DNA from 3 places in the Geobacillus sp. Y412MC52 genome. Region 2 is predicted to be linked to each of the others. Evidence: riboswitches for the same ligand, from Rfam matches in the RefSeq annotation. Region 2 holds a riboswitch; each other region holds the start of a gene.

Region 1 (5,410 bases), 1.4 Mb from region 2:
GACGTCCGCAACGAGCGCGGGATCGATGTCGGCCGAGAGAATGCCCGGCTTCTCGTCCGCCTCGGCGATCACTTCGCCCCATGGGTCGATGACGAGCGAATGGCCGGCAAAGACGTTGTTCGGGTCGCGGCCAGCCCGGTTGCAGGCGACGACGTAGCATTGGTTTTCAATCGCCCGCGCCATCAAGAGCGTCCGCCAATGGTGCAGGCGGGGAAGCGGCCATTCGGCGACGACAAACAGCACTTCCGCCCCAGCCAAAGCATGGGCGCGAATCCACTCCGGAAAGCGGATGTCATAGCAAATGACCCCGGCGCATGAAAGCCCGTCGAGCGAAAACAAGCCTAAGCTGCTTCCCGGCTGCAAATACAAATGTTCATTCATCAATTGGAACAGATGGAGTTTGCTATATTCGCCGACGATTTGACCGTTCCGGTCGGCCACGATTATCGTGTTCGTCACGCCGGTTGTTGTTTTTTTAGCGACCGAGCCGGCGACGAGATGGATGCTGTGTGCTTGCGTTAGGCGGGAGGCGAACGCTTTCGCCCGTTCGGCGCCTTCGTCGGCAATCTCATCTAGGCGCGTCAAATCGTAGCCGGTCGTCCATAATTCCGGCAGCACGATGATATTCGCGCCGTCCTTGACGGCCGATTCAATGGCGCTTTCCGCGCGCCGTTCGTTTTCGTTCGGGTCGCCAAACGCAATATCAAGCTGGAGGCAGGCGATGCGGATCGTCATGAGTTTTCACCTCGAAAAAATTTTGCTTTACATTTTGCTTTTTACGATATATGATGTTGCACTAGAATTTCAAGAATTTTTTAAGAAGGTGTGGGCGATGACGATGGAAATTCCTTTTTCCGAGTTGCTTGAGCAGCTGCCAAAGCAATTTTTCGCCTCGCTTGTCGCAAAAGTCGGGGAGAAAATCAAGGCCGGATGCGACGTGATCAATTTAGGGCAAGGCAACCCGGATCAGCCGACGCCAAAGCATATCGTTGAGGCGATGCAGCGGGCGGCGGCCAATCCGAAATACCATAAATATTCGCCGTTTCAAGGCTACTTCTTTTTGAAAGAAGCCATCGCCGCGTTTTACGCGCGTGAATACGGGGTGAACATCGATCCAGACCGCGAAGTCGCCATTTTGTTCGGCGGCAAGGCCGGGCTTGTCGAACTGCCGCTTTGCCTCGTCAACCCGGGCGATGTGGTGCTTGTCCCGGACCCGGGCTATCCGGACTATTGGTCGGGGATCGCGCTTGCCCGCGCGCGGATGGAAATGATGCCGCTTGTTGCGGAAAACGGTTTTTTGCCGGACTATGAAGCCATTCCGGCGGCAGTGGCCGACCAAGCGAAGCTCATGTTTTTAAACTATCCGAACAATCCGACCGGCGCGACGGCGACAAAGGAATTTTTCGCGGAGACAGTGGCGTTTGCCGCCAAGCACGGCATTGCCGTCGTGCACGATTTCGCTTATGGGGCGATCGGCTTTGACGGCCGGAAACCGGTCAGCTTCCTGGAAGTCGATGGGGCGAAAGACGTCGGCGTCGAAATTTATACGTTTTCGAAAACATACAATATGGCCGGCTGGCGTGTGGCGTTTGCCGTCGGCAACGAGCGGATCATTCGGGCGCTTGAGCTTTTGCAGGATCATTTGTATGTCAGCTTGTTCGGCGCCATCCAGGAAGCGGCCGCCGCGGCGCTCCTTGGTCCGCAAGATTGTGTCACGGAGCTGGTCGCATTGTATGAGGCGCGCCGCAATGCGTTCATCGCTGCGCTCTGCGAGGCCGGCTGGGAGGTGCAGGCGCCATCCGGGTCGTTTTTCGCCTGGCTTCCGCTGCCAAAAGGCATATCATCCGCTGAGTTTGCCGACATGTTGCTTGAGCGGGCGCATGTCGCCGTCGCCCCAGGCATCGGGTTCGGCGAGCACGGCGAAGGGTATGTGCGCGTCGGCCTCTTGACCGATGAAGCGCGGCTTCGCGAAGCAGCGGAGCGGATCGGCCGCCTTGGATTGTTCGAAAAAAATTTTTGAAAAATGATTGACAACGCCAATCGGTGATGTCATAATTCAAAGTAAATTTGCCAATTGTTTGACAAGTGCATAAACGAGCAGGCTTTCTTATCAAGAGCAGGCGGAGGGACGAGCCCAATGAAGCCCGGCAACCGGCTTGGCGCGCGCCAAGCACGGTGCTAATTCTTGCAGCGGAAACGCTGAGAGATAAGAAGAGCGCCATGGATGAGTGACGCCTCTTCTTATGAAGAGGCGTTTTTATTTCGAGATTGAGAGGGATGAACGATGAGTGCAGTGATTGCAACGTATTTGCTTCATGATGAAACAGACATTCGGAAAAAGGCGGAAGGGATCGCGCTCGGCTTGACGGTTGGCACATGGACGGACTTGCCGGCATTAGAGCAAGAGCAGCTCCGCAAACATAAAGGGGAAGTCGTTGCGATCGAAGAGCTTGGCGAAAGCGAGCGGGTAAACGCGTATTTCGGCAAGCGGCTGAAGCGGGCGATCGTCAAAATCGCCTACCCGACAGTCAACTTCAGCGCCGATTTGCCGGCATTGTTGGTCACGACGTTCGGCAAGCTGTCGCTCGACGGTGAAGTGCGGCTGCTTGATTTAGAGTTTCCGGATGAATGGAAGCGGCAGTTTCCCGGGCCGCGCTTTGGCATCGCCGGCATTCGCGAGAAAGTCGGAGTCCATAACCGCCCATTGTTGATGAGCATTTTTAAAGGCATGATCGGCCGCGATTTGGCGTATTTGACGTCGGAATTGAAAAAACAGGCGCTCGGCGGCGTTGACTTGGTGAAAGATGACGAAATTTTGTTTGACAGCGAACTTCTTCCGTTTGAAAAGCGGATCACCGAGGGCAAGACGGCGCTTCAGGAAGTGTACGAACAAACGGGCAAGCGGACGTTGTATGCCGTCAACTTGACCGGCAAAACGTTTGCGTTAAAGGACAAAGCGAAACGAGCCGCCGAGCTTGGCGCTGATGTGCTGTTGTTTAACGTCTTCGCTTATGGGCTTGATGTGCTGCAAGCGTTGCGTGAAGACGAGGAGATTGCGCTGCCGATTATGGCTCACCCGGCGTTCAGCGGCGCCGTTACGCCGTCGGAGTTTTATGGGGTGGCTCCTTCGCTTTGGCTTGGAAAGCTTTTGCGGCTCGCCGGCGCCGACTTTGTCCTGTTCCCGTCGCCGTATGGCAGCGTCGCCTTGGAGCGTGAGCAGGCGCTTGGCATCGCAAGGGCGCTCACCGACGACCAAGAGCCGTTCGCTCGGGCATTTCCGGTTCCGTCGGCCGGCATTCACCCGGGATTGGTGCCGCTCCTTGTCCGCGATTTCGGCCTTGACAGCATCGTCAACGCCGGCGGCGGCATCCACGGCCATCCGGACGGGGCGATCGGTGGCGGACGGGCGTTTCGCGCGGCGATCGACGCGGTGCTGGCCGGCCGTCCGCTGCGTGCGGCGGCAGCAGAAAACGAAGCGCTGCAAAAAGCGATCGACCGCTGGGGCGTCGTTGAGGTGGAAGCATGACGAAACAGCTCGTTCTCTTTTGTGATTTTGACGGCACCATTACGGAAAACGACAACATCATCGCGATTATGAAACAGTTCGCCCCGCCGGAGTGGGAGGCGTTAAAAGACGACATTCTCGCTGAGCGCATTTCTGTTCAGGAAGGAGTCGGGAAGATGTTTTCCCTCCTTCCGTCCACGTTGAAGGATGAAATTGTGGATTTCCTGCGGCGCACCGCTCGGTTGCGCGCGGGATTCCGAGAGTTTGTCGCGTTTACGAAAGAGCGGGGAATCCCGCTTTATATCGTCAGCGGCGGCATCGACTTTTTCGTCTATCCGCTGCTTGAAGGGCTCATTGAACCGGAGCGCATTTTTTGCAACGGCTCTGATTTCAGCGGCGAGACCATTCGCATTACATGGCCGCATGCGTGCGACGTTGAATGCCAAAACGGCTGCGGCTGCTGCAAGCCATCGCTCCTTCGCAAGCTTGCCCGCCCGGACGGATACCATGTCGTCATTGGCGATTCGATTACGGATTTAGCGGTGGCGAAGCAAGCGGATTACGTGCTGGCGCGCGATTTTCTGCTCCAAAAATGCCAAGAGCTCGGCTTGCCGCATGCGCCGTTTGCGACGTTTTTTGACGTGATTGATGCGTTGCAGCGAATGGAGGTGATCGTATGAGCATCGTCGTGAAAAAGTGGAACGAGCTCGCGGAAGTGAAAGCCGAGCTCGCCGCCCGCGACTGGTTTTTCGCGACAAGCGGCAATTTGTCGATCAAGGTGACGGACGACCCATTGACGTTTTTGGTGACAGCGAGCGGCAAGGATAAGCGGAAGCAAACAGACGAGGATTTTCTGCTCGTTGACGCCGCCGGAAAACCGGCGGAGGAAACAAACTTGAAGCCCTCGGCCGAGACGCTCTTGCACGCGGAAATTTACGGACGGACGAATGCCGGCTGCGTCTTGCACGTTCATACTGTCGACAACAACTTGATTTCTGAACTGTATGCGCAAAACGGGGAAGCGGTCTTTTCCGGCCAGGAAATCATCAAGGCGTTCGGCATTTGGGAGGAAAATGCCGCAGTGCGCATCCCGATCATTGACAATTACGCCGACATTCCGACGCTCGCTCGGGAGTTTGCGAACTATATCCATGGCGACGCCGGCGCGGTGTTGATCCAAAACCACGGCATCACGGTCTGGGGGCGTACAGCGTTTGAAGCGAAAAAACATTTGGAGGCATGGGAGTTTTTGTTCCGCTGGCAGGTGAAGCGGCTGCTTTTGCAGCGGGCCGGCCTGCCGGTTGGCTAATCCATATACATTTTTCCAAAGGAGGATGTGAACAATGGCCGTCATCAAAGTGAGAAAAACGGGTCAAGTGATTGAAGGAGAAGACAATGTGCGCGCGTTTTTGAACAGTCAAGGGGTGTTGTATGAACATTGGGACATCACGAAACTGCCGGAGCATTTGCGTGACAAATACGTACTCACGGATGAAGAAAAAAATGAAATTTTAGCGGCGTTCAAAGATGAAATTGAAGATTTGGCGGCGCGCCGCGGCTACAAAACGTGGGATATCGTCGCTCTGTCCGACGCGACGCCGAACTTGGATGAACTGCTGAAAAAATTTGAACAAGTGCACATCCATACGGAAGATGAAGTGCGCGCCATTACGGCCGGCCATGGCATTTTCATCATCAAAGGCGACAAAGAAACCGGCTATTTTGATGTAGAGCTTGAAGCCGGCGACGTCATTTCCGTGCCGGAAGGGAATCCGCATTACTTTACGCTCATGGATGACCGTCGGGTCGTTGCGGTGCGCTTGTTTATCGACCCGTCCGGCTGGGTCGCTCATCCATATGAAGAAAAAGAGGAAGCCGTCCAATAACAACGGACACCCCGCTGCT
Region 2 (5,410 bases):
ACAAGAACGCTCATTTTGCAAGATGTGCCGGTGCCGAAAGAAAACGTGCTCGGTGAAATCGGAAAAGGACATGTCATCGCCTTCAACATTTTGAACATCGGCCGCTACAAGCTTGGGTTAGGGGCGGTCGGCGGCGCGAAGCGGGCGTTGGAGATCACGCTCAAATACGCCAATCAGCGCCAGCAATTCAAACGGCCGATTTCGCAGTTTACGTTGACGCAGGAAAAATTCGCGACGATGGCGTCGCGCCTGTATGCCGCCGAAAGCTCGGTTTACCGCACGGTCGGCTTGTTCGATGAACGGATGGGCCTGCTTGATGCGGAAAAGGCGAAAGATGGCAAGGAAGTGGCGAAATCGATCGCCGAATATGCGATCGAATGCTCATTGAACAAGTTTTTTGCGACGGAAGTGCTCGATTACATCGTGGATGAAGGCGTGCAAATCCACGGCGGGTACGGCTTTATGCAGGAATACGAAATTGAGCGCGCCTACCGCGATTCGCGCATCAACCGCATTTTCGAGGGGACGAACGAAATCAACCGCCTTCTCGTGCCGGGCATGTATTTGAAAAAGGCGGTAAAAGGCGAGCTGCCGCTCTTCCAAAAAGCGCAGCAGCTTCAGGAAGAACTGATGATGATGGCGGCCGAGGAACCGGGTTCGGGCGTGCTCGAACAAGAAAAATATCTCGTGCGCAACGCGAAAAAAATCGCCTTGATGGTCGCCGGTTTAGCGGCGCAAAAATACGGCCAGCGCATTGAAGAAGAGCAAGAAGTGCTCGTCAACATCGCCGACATCGTCTCGAACATTTACGCGATGGAATCAGCGCTTTTGCGCACGGAAAAAGCGATTCAGGCGAGCGGTGAGGAGAAAAACAAACAAAAATTGCTGTACACGCAAATTTTCTGTCAAGAGGCGTTCAATGAAATTGAAGCCCATGCGAAAGAAACGCTCGTCGCCGTCGAACAAGGCGACACGCTGCGGATGATGCTCGCCGCGCTCCGCCGGCTGACGCGCCATACGCCGATCAATGTGATCGCGAAAAAACGCGAAGCGGCCGCCGCGCTCATTGAAGCCGAACGGTATATTGTGTGATAGATAATGGGAAGTGCCAGGCAGACTGCCTGGTGCTTCTTATTTGTTTGCCAAACAGCGGAAATGAAAGGGAGGAGTGAAGATGGCGCTCACGCTCTATTGGTATCCAAAATGCGGAACGTGCCGGAAGGCGAAGCGTTGGCTCGATGAACACGGCGTTGACGTGCGGACGGTGAACTTAGTCGACGAGCCGCTGACGAAAGAGGAGCTCGCCCGTTTGCACCGTCAAAGCGGGCTGCCGCTCAAAAAATTTTTCAACACGAGCGGGATGAAATACCGCGAGCTTGGCTTGAAGGACAAGCTCGACCGCGCATCGGAAGACGAGATGCTCGATTGGCTCGCCTCGGACGGGATGTTGGTCAAACGGCCGATTTTGACGGACGGCGAGCGGGTCGTCGTGGGCTTTCGCGAACAAGAATACGAGGCGTTTTTCGCGGCGGGGACATAAAAAATTTTTGCAAAATCGGGTGAATTCAGTGAGTTTTTGCGGAAAATCGGTTATGATGAAAAGGAATATACATTTTGTCGCAATGGAGGGATTCGATGAACACGCCGAAAGAACTTCGTTACACAAAGGAGCATGAATGGGTGCGCGTGGAAGGAGAGAACGTGCGCGTCGGCATTACGGATTACGCCCAATCAGAGCTTGGCGACATTGTCTTTGTCGAGCTGCCGGAAGTCGGCGCAGAGGTTGCGGCGAACGAGCCGTTCGGCAGCGTTGAATCGGTGAAAACGGTCTCGGAATTGTATGCGCCGATCAGCGGCACGGTGGTCGAAGTGAATGAGGCGTTAAATGACCATCCGGAGTACGTGAACGAATCGCCGTATGACAAAGCGTGGATGATTGTCGTCAAACCGAACGATTTGAGCGAAATCGACAATTTGTTGACGGCGGAACAATACGAGGCGATGATCAACGAAGGATAAACGTTCCTGCAATCTTCGCTTCGATTCGGGCACTCTATACATACCGGAATTTGATTGAAAAAAGGGGTGCTCGCGATGGCGCTGCAAACGACGCGCATAGATGTCACGGACCGGATCATCGGCAAACTGAACGGCCGCTCGCTGGAGCTGTACGAGGAAGGAGAGCTCATCGGGCGCCTTCCGCTTCCGGCGGCCGTCCCGTTGAAAAATGGGTATACCGAACAAAACGGAAGAATTTACAAACAGGTGACCGCTACCGTTGAGCCGGACCAAAAATATGTCGATTGCGACGGGGAAGCGGGCTGGTGTTGAAAGGCAACGGTGGATGGCCGTTGCTTTTCATTTTCAACATTTGGCCGGCGCAGGACATACAATAATAGTATCCTCATTTGAAGTTAGGTGGGTCGGACATGCGACGCGTGGAAAAAGTGATCATCGTCGAAGGGCGATCAGACAAGCAAAAAGTGGCGGCGGTGCTGAACGAACCAGTCGTCATCGTCTGCACAAACGGCACGATCAGTGATGCGCGCCTTGAGGAGCTGGCTGATGAGCTGGAAGGATGCGATGTATACGTCTTGGCCGATGCCGATGAGGCGGGAGAAAAATTGCGCCGGCAGTTTCGCCGCATGTTTCCAGAGGCGGAGCATCTTTACATTGACCGGGCGTATCGCGAAGTGGCGACTGCTCCGCCTTGGCACTTGGCGCAAGTGTTGTTGCGCGCTCGTTTCGACGTCCGCATCGAATCGCTCATGAGGGGAAGAGGCGAGTGAAAGCGATCGACCGAAACGATGTCATGCGAGTGGTGGAAGTCGAGCCGCTTCTGGCCCTTTATTTGTATACACCGCTGTGCGGCACGTGCCAGCTGGCGCGGCGGATGCTCACGGTGGTGGAGCAGTTGTTTCCGGCGCTGCCGTTTTACGAAACGGACATCAACTATATCCCTGAGCAGGCCGTTGCGTGGAAAATTGAAAGTGTTCCTTGCCTGCTTCTTTTTAGGGACGGAACGATCGCAGGCAAGTGGTATGCCTTTCATTCCGTTCCGTATTTGTACGAAGTGATTCAAGCCTGCTTGCCGCCCCGATGATTCGCCTTTTTTTGACGCTGTTTGACACATTTCTTGGGAAATGACAAAAACGGCGCTCGTTCGTCAACGGGTTGTCGAGATTTTTGTGAAGGATTTCTCCTCTTCAGGTGGAAGTGAAAAAAATAAAAATGGGGGAGGGGATATCCATGGAAATGCGTGAATTAGTCGGGCAGTTCGTGGAACGGATGCAAGTGTTGCGCCATTTGGTGCCGATTTTGCCGGATGAGCAGCTATATGTTCGGTTTGAAAGCGATGACGAAACCGCCTTGCTGTTGATCGGCAAGGAATCAGCCGCTAGAGGGATGGAAAACGATGAACGGAAAACATTGACGGTGCGCGGCTCCAAAGAGGCGCTCGCGTCCCTGCTGAACGGCGAACTGAAGCTGCAGCAGCTCGTCCGGTTGCGTGAAGTGCACGTGTCAGGAAACTTCCGCCAGCTTTTGCTTCTTGAATCGCTCCTCCATTTGGCCAAGCCGTATCGGCACGTCGGATAAAAAAGATGTTGACACGATTCGACAGACAATGATACAATCACACTCGTAATCAATTGAATAGGCGATTGTTGCGCTCTTATCAAGAGAGGTGGAGGGATGTGCCCAATGAAGCCCGGCAACCGTCAGCGCATCTGCTGAAATGGTGCCAATTCACACAAAGCGGCCTGCTTTGAGAGATAAGAGACGGAATGGTGCACGATACCTTTCTGTTCTCTGCGGGCAGAAAGGTTTTCTTTTTGCGCTCTGCCGCTTGGGGAGGAAGGTGAAACGATGATTACACTCGAACAAGTGACGAAAATCTATCAGGCGGCCAACGGCTCGGTCACGGCTGTCGACAATGTGTCGCTTGAGATTCGCGAAGGGGAAATTTTCGGCATTATCGGCTACAGCGGCGCGGGGAAAAGCACGCTCATCCGCTTGCTCAATGGGCTCGAGAAGCCGACGAGCGGCCGGGTCGTCGTCGCCGGGCGCGATATGACGCGCGTGAAAGGGCGGGAGCTGCGCAAGGCGCGCCAAGAAATCGGGATGATTTTCCAGCATTTCAACTTGCTTTGGTCTCGCACGGTCAGGGAAAACATTGCCTTTCCGCTTGAAATTGCCGGCGTCCCGAAAGAGGAGCGGAACAAGCGGGTGGATGAATTGATCGAGCTTGTCGGCCTTTCCGGGCGCGAGGATGCCTACCCGTCGCAGCTGAGCGGCGGGCAAAAGCAGCGGGTCGGCATCGCCCGGGCGCTCGCCAACAACCCGAAAGTCTTGCTGTGCGACGAGGCGACATCGGCGTTGGACCCGCAGACGACTGATGCGATTTTGGACTTGCTCGTTGACATCAACAAGCGTCTTGGGCTGACGATTGTGCTGATCACCCATGAAATGCACGTCATCCGCAAAATTTGCGACCGCGTTGCGGTGATGGAAAGCGGCCGAATCGTCGAGCAAGGCGAAGTGTTGCATGTGTTCCGCAACCCGCAGCAACCGATTACGAAACGGTTCGTCAAGCAGCTGATCGAGCCCGAGGAGACGGAAGAGGCGATTTCCCATTTGTTTGGCCAATACCCGAGCGGGCTGATCGCGCAGCTGACGTTCGTCGGCGCGGCCGCCGGAAAGCCGCTCATCACCGAAGTGGTGCGCCAGTTTGCCGTCGATGTCAACATTTTGCAAGGGAAAATTTCGCAAACCCATCAAGGCGCCTATGGGGTGCTGTTCGTGCACCTCGACGGGGCGAAGGATGAAATCGACCGGGCGCTTGACTATATTCAACGCCAGCAAGTGGCGGTGGAGGTGATTCACGATGCTCGCTAACCTCCTGCCGAACGTGCAATGGGAGACGATGTGGGCGGCGACGGTCGAGACGCTGTATATGACGGGAGTGGCGGTGGCGGCCACTTTCGTCCTCGGAATCGTTCTTGGCTTGCTTCTATTTTTGACAGCGAAGGGCAACCTATGGGAAAACCGGTTTGTCAATACAGTGATTGCGGCGTTTGTGAACATTTTCCGCTCTATTCCGTTTATTATTTTGATCATTTTGCTCATTCCGTTTACCACCTGGCTCGTCGGGACGATGCTTGGCGCCAATGCGGCGCTGCCGGCTTTGGTCATTGGGGCCGCGCCGTTTTACGCCCGCATGGTGGAGATCGCCCTTCGCGAAATCGACAAAGGCGTCATCGAAGCAGCCCAAGCGATGGGCGCCTCAACGTGGACGATCATTTGGAAAGTGCTCTTGCCTGAATCGCTTCCAGCGCTCGTCTCCGGCATTACGGTGACGGCGGTGTCGCTCGTCAGCTATACAGCGATGGCTGGAGCTATCGGCGCCGGC
Region 3 (5,410 bases), 180 kb from region 2:
TCCTGATCGATCAAATAGTCGAGCAAAATGTGCAGTCCTTGAATGTACGGAAAATAACCGTCGCGCACTTGTCTCGCCATCTCCGGCGGCAACGATTCGCCAAACGCATAGGCGACGAGGCAGAAAATGCCGAGCGTCGAACCGGAGCAGGCGGAAAACTCATACCATTCCATCGGCGGCAAGGCGTCTTTGTATTGCGCGAACCATTTCTCCAGCCGCGGCACCCGCTCGCTCGCTTCGACATGTTTATGCACTTGCAAGTCGCAATAATATCCGGCCAATTCATGCAAAAATGGGGCGATCGTCTCATAATGGCGCACCGTCTCGAGCACCTTTTGGCACGTGCGGACGAGCGCCGGCAAATAGCCGCCGTCTTCCTGTTCGCGGCGATGGCGGTAATAGTTCGACGGCTCCGCGCCGATCGTCAAAGCGTCCGGCATCGAATCGTGCAAGGCGCGAAAGTCGAGCGGATCGAGCGAGGTGCTGCGGTCGCACAAATTATCCAAATAATCGCTGATCGTCTGGTAAGCAACGATAAAGCGGATGCAATCCTCCATGTTTTCTCCGGCCAAGAGCGCCAAAATGGAGCCGCCTTCGCAATGGAACGTTTTCGAAGCGATGCTCGCCAAGGCCTGGCGCCGCAATTCCGGGTCGGGAATGCGCTCGGCCTGGCGCCGCCAATAGGCAAGCTCGCGGTGGACAAGCGGAAGCACGTCACGATACACCATTTTCATCAAGGCGATGGGGTTTTTCGGAATGTTCAATCGGCTCACCTCAGGTGCAAACACCATGGTCTCGTCTCCTAGCATTTCCATCTTATCGGCAACCAAAATCGTTTCGCGTCTGAACAGCCTGCGATCTCGTCTTCCAGTATTGCCATCAATGCGGCCGGGGCAAACCATAAAAGGGTTGGCGATGGAATGAAAAAGCCGCTCAACAACGGTTCTTCTCACGTTGAGAAGCTTTGTGAAATCGGATCTTCTTTCCCGATCCCAACCACTCATCGGGCGAAACGAAACGTTTTTCACCAATCCCGATCAGGCGCGCTCGCTTTCGTTGGCGATTTGGACGCAGCGTTGTACAATACATGGTGAACGATCGATTTTGCAACAGAAAGGAACGAACGCCCATGATTTACCCATACAAAGGCAAAACGCCGCAAATTGCCGCCTCCGCCTTTATCGCCGACTATGTGACGATCACCGGCGATGTCGTGATCGGCGAAGAGACGAGCATTTGGTTCAATACCGTCATTCGCGGCGATGTGGCGCCAACGGTGATTGGCAACCGGGTCAATATTCAAGATAACTCAATTTTGCATCAAAGTCCAAACAATCCGCTTATCATTGAAGACGGTGTAACAGTCGGCCATCAAGTCATTTTGCACAGCGCCATCGTTCGCAAAAACGCGCTCATCGGCATGGGCTCGATCATTTTGGACCGCGCGGAAATCGGGGAAGGCGCGTTTATCGGCGCCGGCAGTTTAGTGCCGCCGGGCAAAAAAATTCCGCCCAACACGCTCGCCCTCGGCCGGCCGGCGAAAGTCGTCCGCGAACTGACGGAAGACGACATCCGCGAAATGGAGCGCATACGCCGCGAATATGTCGAGAAAGGGCAGTATTACAAAGCGCTGCAGCAACAGCGGACATCGTGCGCCAACAAAAAAGAGCTGCCGTGATCAGGCAGCTCTTTTTCTTTCATCACTTGTCCGCCAACGCCAGCGCTTGTTCTTTCAACAAGGCGGCTTTGTCGGTGCGCTCCCACGGCAGGTCGATGTCCGTACGCCCAAAATGGCCGTAAGCAGCCGTCTGTTTGTAAATCGGGCGGCGAAGGTCGAGCATTTTGATGATGCCCGCCGGGCGGAGATCGAAGTTGTTGCGCACGACCTCAATCAAAATGTCTTCCGACACTTTGCCGGTGCCGAACGTATCGATCGAAATCGAAACTGGGCGGGCGACGCCGATCGCGTAGGCAAGCTGCACTTCGCATTTGTCGGCCAGTCCTGCCGCGACGATGTTTTTCGCGACATAGCGGGCCGCATACGCCGCCGAGCGGTCGACTTTCGTCGGATCTTTGCCCGAGAACGCGCCACCGCCGTGGCGGGCGTAGCCGCCGTACGTATCGACGATGATTTTGCGCCCCGTCAACCCAGCATCCCCTTGCGGACCGCCGATGACAAACCGTCCTGTCGGGTTGATGAAATATTTCGTGTTCTCATCAAGCAGCTCCGCGGGCACGACCGGCTCGATGACCTGTTCTTTAATGTCGCGCTGGATTTGCTCTTGCGTAATTTCCGGATGGTGCTGCGCGGAAACGACGATCGTATCGACGCGCACCGGTTTGCCGTTTTCATCGTATTCGATCGTCACTTGTGTTTTCCCGTCCGGCCGCAAGTACGGCAAGACGTCCGTTTTGCGCACTTCCGCCAATCGGCGCGCCAAGCGGTGCGCAAGCGAAATCGGCAGCGGCATCAATTCTTCCGTCTCATTGCAGGCGAACCCAAACATCAATCCTTGGTCGCCGGCGCCGATCGCTTCAATTTCCTCGTCAGTCATCTGACCTTCGCGCGCCTCGAGCGCCCGGTCCACCCCCATCGCAATGTCCGGCGATTGTTCGTCAATCGACGTCAGCACCGCGCACGTATCAGCGTCAAATCCGTATTTGGCGCGCGTGTAGCCGATCTCCCGGACCGTATCGCGGACGATGCGCGGAATGTCCACGTATGTTGATGTCGTGATTTCCCCGCTCACGAGCACCAGCCCGGTCGTGACGCTCGTTTCGCAGGCGACGCGGGCGTTCGGATCTTTTTCCAAAATGGCATCCAAAATGGCGTCAGAAATTTGGTCGCAAATTTTATCCGGATGTCCTTCCGTCACAGACTCTGAAGTAAACAAGCGGCGTTTGGCTGACATTCGGTTTGTTTCCTCCTCTTGGCATAATGTGGCGACACGGAACTCATTTCCCTTTTTCCCTTCGCAATATAAAAAACCTTTCCTGTAACGGCTGAGGAAAGGTCATGGCAATCGTATTGCTTCCTTTCACTCTTATCGTTCAAGGACTGCGCCTTGCCACAGGTTAGCACCATTTCACACATGTACAGTTGTGACGGTTGCTGGGCTTCATCGGGCCTGTCCCTCCACCGGCTCGGGATAAGAGTATCCGTTCAATGACTTATCTTATCGCAATGGAATCGGCAAAGTCAACTATCAAAATTCATTTTTTATCATTTCCAGCCGCGAAAATTCTTTCCTCAAGAAAATCGACACATTGGGCAAAATAAAGTTTGAAAAACCCACACAATTAGTATGGACTATTAATAAAAATGTGTTATACTATTTTCAAGAGTGATTTCAAAAAGAAGGCAGGTTTTGAATATGGGGATCGCAAACATGACGAACAAGCTTGATTTATTGCTGCAAAAACCGTACGTGCATCATCAACTGTCCGTCGCCGAGCTCGTTGAGAAAGTCCTGCAGCGGAACGAAGGACGGCTGACGCACACCGGAGCCGTCGCGGTGACAACCGGCAAGTACACAGGGCGGTCGCCGAAAGACAAATACATCGTCGAAGAACCGTCAACGAAGCAAACGATCGACTGGGGAGCGGTCAACCAGCCGATGTCTCCGGAGACGTTTGATAAACTGTACGACAAAGTGCTCGACTATTTAATGAAGAAAGATGAACTGTTCGTGTTTAAAGGCTTTGCCGGCGCCGATCCGAAATACCGGCTGCCGATTCAAGTCGTCAACGAATTCGCCTGGCACAACTTGTTCGTCCATCAGCTGTTCATCCGGCCGAGCGCCGAGGAGCTCGCCGCGCATGAGCCGCAATTCACCGTCATTTGCGCGCCGAACTTTAAAGCCGACCCGAAAGTTGACGGCACGCGCTCGGAAGCGTTCATCATCATCTCGTTTGAACGGCGCACCGTGTTGATCGGCGGCACCGAGTATGCCGGCGAAATGAAAAAATCGATTTTCTCGGTGATGAACTATTTGCTGCCGGAACAAGGCATCCTGCCGATGCACTGCTCGGCCAACGTCGGCCAGGAAGGCGACGTCGCCCTCTTTTTCGGCTTGTCGGGAACGGGAAAAACGACGCTCTCGACCGACCCGAACCGCCGCTTGATCGGGGATGATGAACACGGCTGGTCAAGCCGCGGCATTTTCAACATCGAAGGCGGCTGCTATGCGAAATGCATCAACCTATCGCGCGAGAAAGAGCCGCAAATTTTTGACGCCATCGGCTTCGGCGCGGTGCTCGAAAACGTCGTTCTCGATGACGCGACGCGGGTGCCGAATTACGACGACGGCACGCTGACGGAAAACACGCGCGCCGCCTACCCGCTTCAGGCGATCCAAAACATCATCGATCCGAGCGTCGCCGGCCATCCGTCCACGATCGTGTTTTTGACGGCTGATGCGTTCGGCGTCCTGCCGCCGATCAGCAAGCTGACGCGCGAACAAGCGATGTACCATTTCTTAAGCGGCTACACAAGCAAACTCGCCGGCACCGAACGCGGCGTCACCGAACCGGAAGCAACGTTCTCAACGTGCTTTGGCGCACCGTTTTTGCCGCGCCCGGCCATTGAGTACGCGGAAATGCTCGGGCAAAAAATCGCCGAACACAACGTTCGCGTCTTTTTGGTCAACACCGGCTGGACAGGGGGACCGTACGGCGTCGGCAGCCGCATGAAGCTCGCCTACACCCGGGCGATGGTGCAAGCCGCCGTCGAAGGGGAGCTGGACAACGCCGAAACGGTGCAAGACCCGATTTTCGGCCTCGCCATCCCAACCCACGTCCCCGGCGTGCCGGATGAAGTCCTGCAGCCGCAAAACACATGGGCCGACAAACAAGCATACGAACAAAAAGCAAAAGAGCTGGCGCAAAAATTCCGCGCCAACTTCCAAAAATTCGCCCACATCGATCCGTCCATTGAAAAACTCGGCGGACCGCTCGTGTAACAAGAACCCGGCCGGACACGGTATTCCCTGTCCGGCTGTTTTTTTATTTCTTTCCTTTGCTTTGGGCCTCACATTTCGCCCCCTTCCCACGAAAATCGGGAGGATTTTTTCATTCTGATGCCGAACAAATCCTTGACAAACAAGGGAAGTTGTAGGAATAAAAATAGACTCCACACAGAATAGGGGGAGGCTTCCATTGCTTCAGTATATCCATTTACCTTTAGCAGATTGTTGAAAATCAACCCGTTTTCCTTCGCTCCATCGTTTTGGGGCGTGGCCAAAAGCCAGTTTCATCAAAGACTGAAGATCTGATTTTTGGTTCATTTTGACTATTCCATCACCAGTCGTTTCGATGATCAAAGAGAGGATTGAGGTCATGAAAAATAAAACATTTCATTTCCTTTGGATCGGACAATCTTTCGCAAATTTCGGAGATGTGTTCTACATTG

Evidence for each region. Region 2 has a riboswitch for S-adenosylmethionine ahead of GYMC52_RS15555 (methionine ABC transporter ATP-binding protein). Riboswitches for the same ligand answer to the same signal wherever they lie in the genome.
Region 1: linked by a shared signal. The riboswitch ahead of mtnW (2,3-diketo-5-methylthiopentyl-1-phosphate enolase) and the one ahead of GYMC52_RS15555 (methionine ABC transporter ATP-binding protein) in region 2 are both predicted to bind S-adenosylmethionine.
Region 3: linked by a shared signal. The riboswitch ahead of metK (methionine adenosyltransferase) and the one ahead of GYMC52_RS15555 (methionine ABC transporter ATP-binding protein) in region 2 are both predicted to bind S-adenosylmethionine.

Annotation. Positions count from the first base shown of each region.
Region 1 is NC_014915.1:907,836-913,245, forward strand. Features, by position in the region: gene GYMC52_RS04600 (carbon-nitrogen family hydrolase) at 1-735, opposite strand, end outside; gene GYMC52_RS04605 (pyridoxal phosphate-dependent aminotransferase) at 833-2,020, shown strand; SAM riboswitch class I at 2,105-2,213, shown strand; gene mtnW (2,3-diketo-5-methylthiopentyl-1-phosphate enolase) at 2,285-3,526, shown strand; gene mtnX (2-hydroxy-3-keto-5-methylthiopentenyl-1-phosphate phosphatase) at 3,523-4,185, shown strand; gene GYMC52_RS04620 (methylthioribulose 1-phosphate dehydratase) at 4,182-4,814, shown strand; gene GYMC52_RS04625 (1,2-dihydroxy-3-keto-5-methylthiopentene dioxygenase) at 4,849-5,391, shown strand.
Region 2 is NC_014915.1:3,136,104-3,141,513, reverse strand. Features, by position in the region: gene GYMC52_RS15590 (acyl-CoA dehydrogenase family protein) at 1-1,092, shown strand, start outside; gene GYMC52_RS15585 (arsenate reductase family protein) at 1,175-1,540, shown strand; gene gcvH (glycine cleavage system protein GcvH) at 1,636-2,019, shown strand; gene GYMC52_RS15575 (YusG family protein) at 2,095-2,331, shown strand; gene GYMC52_RS15570 (toprim domain-containing protein) at 2,430-2,789, shown strand; gene GYMC52_RS15565 (thioredoxin family protein) at 2,786-3,103, shown strand; gene GYMC52_RS15560 (SCP2 sterol-binding domain-containing protein) at 3,250-3,597, shown strand; SAM riboswitch class I at 3,671-3,780, shown strand; gene GYMC52_RS15555 (methionine ABC transporter ATP-binding protein) at 3,868-4,896, shown strand; gene GYMC52_RS15550 (methionine ABC transporter permease) at 4,886-5,410, shown strand, end outside.
Region 3 is NC_014915.1:2,953,536-2,958,945, forward strand. Features, by position in the region: gene GYMC52_RS14490 (tetraprenyl-beta-curcumene synthase family protein) at 1-791, opposite strand, end outside; gene GYMC52_RS14495 (gamma carbonic anhydrase family protein) at 1,130-1,678, shown strand; gene metK (methionine adenosyltransferase) at 1,701-2,912, opposite strand; SAM riboswitch class I at 3,042-3,156, opposite strand; gene pckA (phosphoenolpyruvate carboxykinase (ATP)) at 3,375-4,961, shown strand; gene GYMC52_RS14510 (MFS transporter) at 5,338-5,410, shown strand, end outside.